2 regions of the Arthrobacter sp. Y3225116 genome follow, and region 2 is predicted to be linked to the other one. Evidence: riboswitches for the same ligand, from Rfam matches in the RefSeq annotation. Region 2 holds a riboswitch; the other holds the start of a gene.
What was found. Region 2 has a riboswitch for cyclic di-AMP ahead of AC5RV2_RS10720 (NlpC/P60 family protein). Riboswitches for the same ligand answer to the same signal wherever they lie in the genome.
Positions count from the first base shown of each region.

Region 1: another riboswitch for cyclic di-AMP. It lies ahead of AC5RV2_RS04255 (M23 family metallopeptidase); the one in region 2 lies ahead of AC5RV2_RS10720 (NlpC/P60 family protein).

Region 1 is NZ_JBNHGL010000022.1:7,994-11,524, forward strand. Features, by position in the region: gene AC5RV2_RS04250 (GlcG/HbpS family heme-binding protein) at 1-249, shown strand, start outside; cyclic di-AMP (ydaO/yuaA leader) riboswitch at 725-901, shown strand; gene AC5RV2_RS04255 (M23 family metallopeptidase) at 905-1,858, shown strand; gene AC5RV2_RS04260 (aldo/keto reductase) at 1,940-2,884, opposite strand; gene AC5RV2_RS04265 (very short patch repair endonuclease) at 3,035-3,463, shown strand.
Region 2 is NZ_JBNHGL010000103.1:811-4,341, forward strand. Features, by position in the region: gene AC5RV2_RS10710 (HNH endonuclease) at 1-228, opposite strand, end outside; gene AC5RV2_RS10715 (NlpC/P60 family protein) at 546-1,340, opposite strand; cyclic di-AMP (ydaO/yuaA leader) riboswitch at 1,345-1,513, opposite strand; gene AC5RV2_RS10720 (NlpC/P60 family protein) at 2,023-2,745, opposite strand; cyclic di-AMP (ydaO/yuaA leader) riboswitch at 2,750-2,923, opposite strand; gene AC5RV2_RS10725 (M23 family metallopeptidase) at 3,041-3,531, opposite strand, start outside.

The sequences.
Region 1 (3,531 bases), on a different contig from region 2:
ATCGACATTTCGATCAACAAGGCCTTCACCTCGCGGGCGTTCGACATCCAGACCAAGGACCTGGGCGACAACTCGCAGCCGGGCAACCAGTTCTACGGCATCCATGCCAGCAACCACGGCCGGATCATGATCTTCGCCGGCGGCATCCCGCTCTCCCGCGACGGCCAGGTGGTCGGTTCGATCGGCGTCAGCGGCGGCTCCGGGGAGCAGGATCAGTCTGTGGCGGAGGCCGGAGCGGCGGCACTCTAACCTGGGGCTTTTCAGCGGGCGCGCCCGATCCCCGGCGTCGCCGCGTGCCGGACCGGCCGACCGGCTGTGCGGGTGTCGTCCCTCTCGTCGTCGCCGGACTTTCGGCCTAGGCTGGATCGGCCCGCCCGCCCCTCCTACTGCTTGTTGCGGTCACCACTTCGCGCATCCGCGGCTGCCGCACTCTGCGCCACGATCCGCCTGCGCAGATTTTCCAGGCGCGCGAGGTAGCGGCCGGAACGCCCACAGGGAGTTCCGGCGCGCCGTGGTATCGGTCACGGCCGGGGAGCGCCATGGGGCTCCGCGCCTCCCGCAAACACCGGCAGGACGGGTCAGAAATCGCTGCCAGGCCGCACTTCTGGTGACAAGGAACACGGATAACGAATTTGTAACGCCGCGTGTCGCTCCGGTAATTTTGAATTTGTTCCTATCTATCTAGGTAGGCACCGGTCCGCCCGTCTAACCCTGCCAGCGGACCGGAAGAATCGAGCTTTAGATCGAAGGCAGGGGCGGAGGAACCACTTACGGTGCTTGGGGGCACCTCGGGGTGAAGTCCTCACCGGTACAGTCCAACCCTGAAATCCGACTGCCGGCAGGACCGAGTGAACTCTCGCTCGAATCCGACAGCTAACTTCGCAGGCGCAAGAGAGGAAACCCTGTGAACAACCCTGTGCGCGGTCGTCGCCGTTCCGACACCCCCACGAATTCCCTGTCCAAGATCTCGCGTTCCGCCCTGGCGAAGATCACCCGTTCCAGCGAGGGCTCCCCTGCCCGCCGCGAAAAGGAAGCATCCCCCGCGGCCTACTCCCTCGCCCGCAAGACCGGCCTGGCTGCCGTTGCCGCCGGCATCCTGGCCGCGGCAGTGGTCCCGGTGGCCCAGGCCGGCGGCACTACCGACGTCGGCTCCGACCGCGCTTCGGAACAAAGCCCCGTGCAGATTCAGGCCGCCAAGGAGACCGAACTCGGGTTTGACCGGGCCAAGGTAGCCAGCAAGGGTGCCCAGGAGGAAGCCCAGGTTGCCGCCGCGGCCGCCGACAAGAAGCAGGCCGACGAAAAGGCAGCGGCCGCCAAGAAGGCCGAGGCCGAGAAGAAGGCGAAGGCCGAAGCTGCGGCCAAGAAGGAAGCTGCCGCCAAAAAGGCTGCAGCGGAGAAGAAGGCGAAGGCTGCGGCCGCAGCCAAGAAGGCCGCCGCGGCCAAGGCGAAGACCGTCGGCTTTGCGACCGGCAAGCTGGCCGCTCCGATCCCGAACATGAACCAGACCTCCGGCTTCGGCTACCGCCAGAACCCGATCACCGGTGCTGCCGGCGAGCTGCACACCGGTATTGACTACGCCATGGCCTGCGGCACCCCTGTCCATGCGGCCGACGGCGGCAAGGTCGTCGAGGCCGGCTGGCAGGTTGGCGGCGGCGGCAACCGCATCGTGGTTCAGCACGGCAGCGGGCTGAAGACCACCTACAACCACCTGCAGTCGATCGGCGTTTCTCTGGGCCAGAAGGTCGCCAAGGGCCAGGCCATCGGCCAGCTGGGCACCACCGGCAACTCCACCGGCTGCCACCTGCACTTCGAGGTCGTCAAGGACGGTCAGCTCGTGGATCCGGCCGGCTGGCTCTGACCCACCCTCGACGACGGCGGAGCTTCCGCCACCGACGACGGCGATGCCCACGCGGGCATCGCCGTCGTCGTTAAAAACCGGTCAGGCGAAGGGCTGCGACGCTCGGTCCAGCGCGGCAACTTCGTCGGCGGTCAGCTCGACATGTGTGGCGGCCATCAGCTCCGGCAGCTGTTCGGGCGTGCGGGCGCTGGCCAGCGGAGCGGTAATGCCTGGCTTGGTCAGCAGCCAGGCGAGCGCGGTCGTCGTGAGGGAGATGCCGCGCGACTGGGCGACGGTCTCCAAGGCGTCCACCACGGCGAAGCCCTCGGTCGTGAGGTAATCACGGAGCATGCCGCCGCGCGGGCTGCTGTCGGCGTCATCCGTCGAGTGGTACTTGCCGGACAGGAAACCGGAAGCGAGCGAAGAGTACGGGAACACCGAGAGGTTGTGTTCCCGGGCCAGCGGAGCGTAGCCCTGTTCGTAGTCTTTGCGGGCCACCAGGTTGTAGTGCGGCTGCAGCGCGACCGGCAGCGCAAACCCGTTCTGCTGCGCGATGTTCATCCACTCGGCGATCCGCTCCGGGGACAGGTTGGACAAGCCGATCTGGCGGACCTTGCCCTCTCTCACCAGGGCGTCGAAGGCGGCGGCCGCCTCAATCAACGGGGTGCCGTCGTCGTCGTAATGGGCGTAGTACAGGTCAATGTATTCGGTGCCCAGCCGCTGCAGCGAAGCCTCGGCGGCAGCGGCCACGTTCACCGCGGACAGTCCCTGGAGCTCCGGATGGCCGCCCACCTTCGTGGCAATGACGACCGATTCGCGGTTTTTCCGGTCCGCCATCCAGCGGCCGATGATCTCCTCGGATTCGCCCCCGCGGTTACCCGGAACCCACGCTGAGTAGCTGTCCGCGGTGTCGATGAAGTTGCCGCCGGCCTCGGTGAAGGCATCCAGCACCTGCTGCGAACCGGACTCGTCCGAGGTCCAGCCGAAGGTGTTGCCGCCCAGAGCGAGCGGGAAGATCTTGATATCCGAAGTGCCGATCAAGCGCATCGAAGGTCCTTTCGAAGGTCAGGGGCGGCCTTCGCATGCCGCTTACGTTTAACCTAGCAGCGGCGGACGCGTCCCCCGGACGCGGGGGACGGCGCAGCCTGGCGGCCGGAAGCCCCGTCGGGCAGTACCTCGCTCCCCTAGACTTTACGTATGGCCGACTCGCTGACCCCGCAGCAGCGCAGCGCCAACATGGCTAAAATCCGCGGCAAAAACACCAAACCCGAGCTTTTGGTCCGGAAACTGCTGCATGCCAAGGGATACCGCTACCGCCTGCATGGCAGCGCAGGCGGCCGGAAACTGCCGGGCAAACCGGATCTGGTTTTCGCCGGACGGCGGAAAGTGATCTTCGTCAACGGCTGCTTCTGGCATGCCCATGACTGCAGGGTCGGCCGGCACGCGCCGAAGTCCAACGCCGGCTTCTGGGAAGCCAAACGGACGCGTACGGCTGCCCGCGACGAAGCCCAACGGTCGGCGCTGCAGGCGGCCGGCTGGCAGGTCCTCACCGTCTGGGAGTGCGAGTTCAAGAAAACCGGCGACCTGGCCGCGCTTGAGGACAAGCTGGTCGCTTTCCTCGCCTGAGCCGGACCGCCGAGCCGAGAGCCCCTCCGCCCGCGGGCAGAATCCGGGGTGAAGGGGCTCTTGGCCAA
Region 2 (3,531 bases):
GCGCAGGACGCCGCGGCGGGTCACCGCGGTGTCCTTGTTGTACGGCATCTTAATGTAGCGGTTGAGCAGGATGACCGAGGGTCGGCCCAGTATGTCGTTGGGGCCGACGACGGGGTCTCCGTCTTCGGCAATCACGCTGGCTTTGCCGGTGAGCACAAGAAGCAGCGCCCGGCGGAAGGTGACAACCGCCAGGGGCTCGTAACCAGCATTCAGAACGAGTGTGCGCATGCACATTCCTCTAGGTCTGGCCAACCCGACCGGTGCTTCAGATCCCGGTCCGGGACTGGATTTTCTGCACTGACAGTCAAAGAGTATGACGGCGAGTGCGTTCCGCGCTAACTTTTTCGCCGCCTGTGGGCCGTCAGAATGGTGCCGTCGGCGGTCCGGCGGCAGGCGCGGGGCACCCGTGGGGCCCGCCTTGGGCCCTGGCCAGGCCGGTCCGCCCAGGCGTCTGTCCGCCCAGAAACGCCGACGGCCCCGGTGCACGCGCTGGGCGTGGACCGGGGCCGTCGGGACGGTCCCTGCGGACCGGAGAAGGCTGTTGCCTAGTTGACGCGGATGGCTACGTAGCCGGATCCGACGTCCGCGCTGGCCAGTGCGGTGGTGTAACCGGTCCAGCCGCCGTGGATGGCCTGGCCGTTGCCCACGTAGATGGCGATGTGCGCAACGCCTGCGCCGCCGTCGGAGTAGTAGAGCAGATCGCCCGGCTGCGGGGTGGACACCTGGGTGCCGTAGCTGAAGAACTGTGCGGGTGCCAGGTCGCCCACCGAGAAGCCGGCGGCGCGCAGGGCCTTCTCCACCATGGCGGTGCAGTCCTGCGAGATGCCGATCTGGCCGTACGCGGAGGACACGAGGGTGGAAGCCACGCCGCTGGCGGAAGCTTCGGCCTTGGCCGGCGCTGCCTTGGCCGCGGGAGCGGCGGCGGCTGCCTTGACCTCGACCGCGGGAGCGGCGGCCTGGACAGCGCCCTGGGCGGTGTCTGCGACCTCCTCGACAACCGGGGCCACTTCTTCGGCCACGGCTTCGACAACAGGCTCAGGCTCCGGGGCCGGAGTGGACTTGATGGCGGGACGCGAGAAGGTCAGCTCGACGGCACTCGAAGCCTGGACGGTGTCCACCTGCACGCGGCTGGGAACGGACACGGTGGATGCGGTGCGTTCGATGGAGGTTGACTGCGCGGGAACCGCGGCGGTCAGGGCCAATCCGGACGCGGCAGCGATCACGGCTGCCGAGCGACCCATGGATCCGGCATTGGACGAGACGGCTTTGGAAATCGTCTCCAGCGGGTTGGTGCGGACGGAAACGGCGCGGTGGCGCCCCGTAGCGGTGTCATTGAACACGTTAAAGGCCTCTCCCAATGCCTGCGAGGTGAGCTGTCGGGTTCGGATGGGAGTGCATCCGGCCGCAGCCCTCCCCGGCAATGCCTGAGAGTGCTGACGACTTAACCCCAAGGGTTCCTGTACGGAGCCCGAATTTGGTTCCCCCGCCTCTGCCCGCGAAGTTTTTTGCGAACGGACTCCGGACGGTGGCAGAGCTCGGCAATCCACCCGGAGGTCCCAGCCGTTTGGCAACTGGCACGCGTTAGAGCGTATACGATCAATCACGCATTGTCACATTCTGATCACGGCGCGGTGATGTTTTGATTACGACAGGCCCTCGGAGCCCTGCTTCCGGGCGGTTCCGGGGCGGGGCTGGTACGAAGCGTGCCGCTTGTGTCTCGGGGCTGTGCGGACGTTCCAGGCGCCGTTTCCGCGCGGGTCTTCCGCGTGGCGCCGGGCCCGTCTTTGCGGGGCCGCTCCGGACCTGTCTTCGCGGGCCGCTCTCGCGCAAGTCTTCCGCGGGCGGCTCCGGGCCGTCATCACCGCGCCGTCTCCGCGCAAGTCTTCCGCGCAAGTCTTCCGCGCGTGGCGCCGCGCCGTCGTTGCGCGCAGGTTCTCCGCGCAGGTTCTCCGCGCACCGTATTTTTAACGCCCGCAGCGCGCCCCGAAGGACGCGCCGCGAGATGGCCGTGACAGGAAGGGTTTAGCCTGCCGGGCGGATGAAGACCGGGCCGGAGCCGATGTAGGCGCTGCCCAGGACGGTGCTGTAGCCCGCCCACCCACCGTGGACCGCCTGGCCGTTGCCGACGTAGATGGCCACGTGGGCCACGCCGGCGCCGCCGTTGGCGTAGTAGATGATGTCGCCGGGCTGCGGGGTGGACACCTGGGTGCCGTAGGCAAAGAACTGCGCCGGGGCCAGGTCGCCCACCGCGAAGCCTGCCGCGCGCAGGGCGTTCTCGACCAGGGCCGTGCAGTCCTGGGCGACACCGATCTGTCCGTAGGCGGCCGCAACAATGGCGCCTGCGGCTCCGCTGGCGGCAGCCTCGCCGGCCTTCTTGACGGTCTTGGTTTCGTTCGACCCGGCGTCGTTGCCGGTCGTGGGGTTGATCTCGTTGGAGACGGCCTGGACAACCGGCTCTGGTGCGGGGGTGGAGGTAATCCCCGCGCGTTCGAAGGTCAGCTTCACGGCTGCGGAGGCCTGCACGGCTTCCACCTGCACGCGGGCCGGGGCCTCGACCCCTCGGTCTGCGCTGACAGCCTGGGCCGGGATGGTACCGGTCAGAACCAGGCCGGTAGCGGCGGCGATCACGGCACCCTGACGTCCCATGGTTCCCGCATTCGCGGACACAGCCTTGGAAATCGTCTCAAGCGGGCTCGTGCGGACGGGGGTCGCACGATGGCGGCCCGCAGTAATGCTCTTGGACACGGTCTGTACCTCTCCCAAATGCCTGCGAAGTGAGCTGTCGGGTTCGGATGGGAGTTCATCCGGCCGGCGGGCTTGCGGGCTGGTGGCCCGGGCCTGCTCGGCTTTACCCCAAGGACACCGTGCGATGTCCGGGAAGTGGTTCCCCCGCCTCTGCCATGCGATTCGGTGCGAACGAACTTCGGGCGACGGCAGAGTTCGGCATTCCGCCCGAAGGTGCCAGCCTGTTGACGACTGGCACGGGTGAAACCTTATAACAGTTTGCGGGGTGTGTCACGTTCCGGTTACGGCGTGTTCATCACAGCCAGCCGGTGGGGTCCACCAGCTTGTCGTTGACCATCACTTCGAAGTGGAGGTGGCAGCCGGTCGAGGCGCCGGTGGTGCCGCTTTGGCCCACCATCTCCCCGCGCTCCACGGTCGCCCCGACCGAGGTGTCAATGGTGCTCAGGTGGTTGTAGGTGGTCTTCAGGCCGTTGCCGTGGTCCACCACGATCCGGTTGCCGCCGCCGCCGACCTGGAAGCCCGCCTCGACGACGGTTCCGCCGGCCGCTGCGTGGACCGGGGTCCCGCAGGCTGCTCCGTAGTCCTGGCCGGTGTGCAGCTCCCCGGCGTAGCCGGTGATGGGGCTGACTCGGTAGCCGAACGGCGACGTCATGGTCAGCTCGTCCATCGGCTGCGAGAGGGAGCCTTCGCTGCTGACGACCTGGGCATTGCTGCCCGAAGCGACCATGACCTGCTTCAGCTTCGTGTCCGGGTCGAATTTGCTGGTCAGGCCGGCCCGCTCGAACG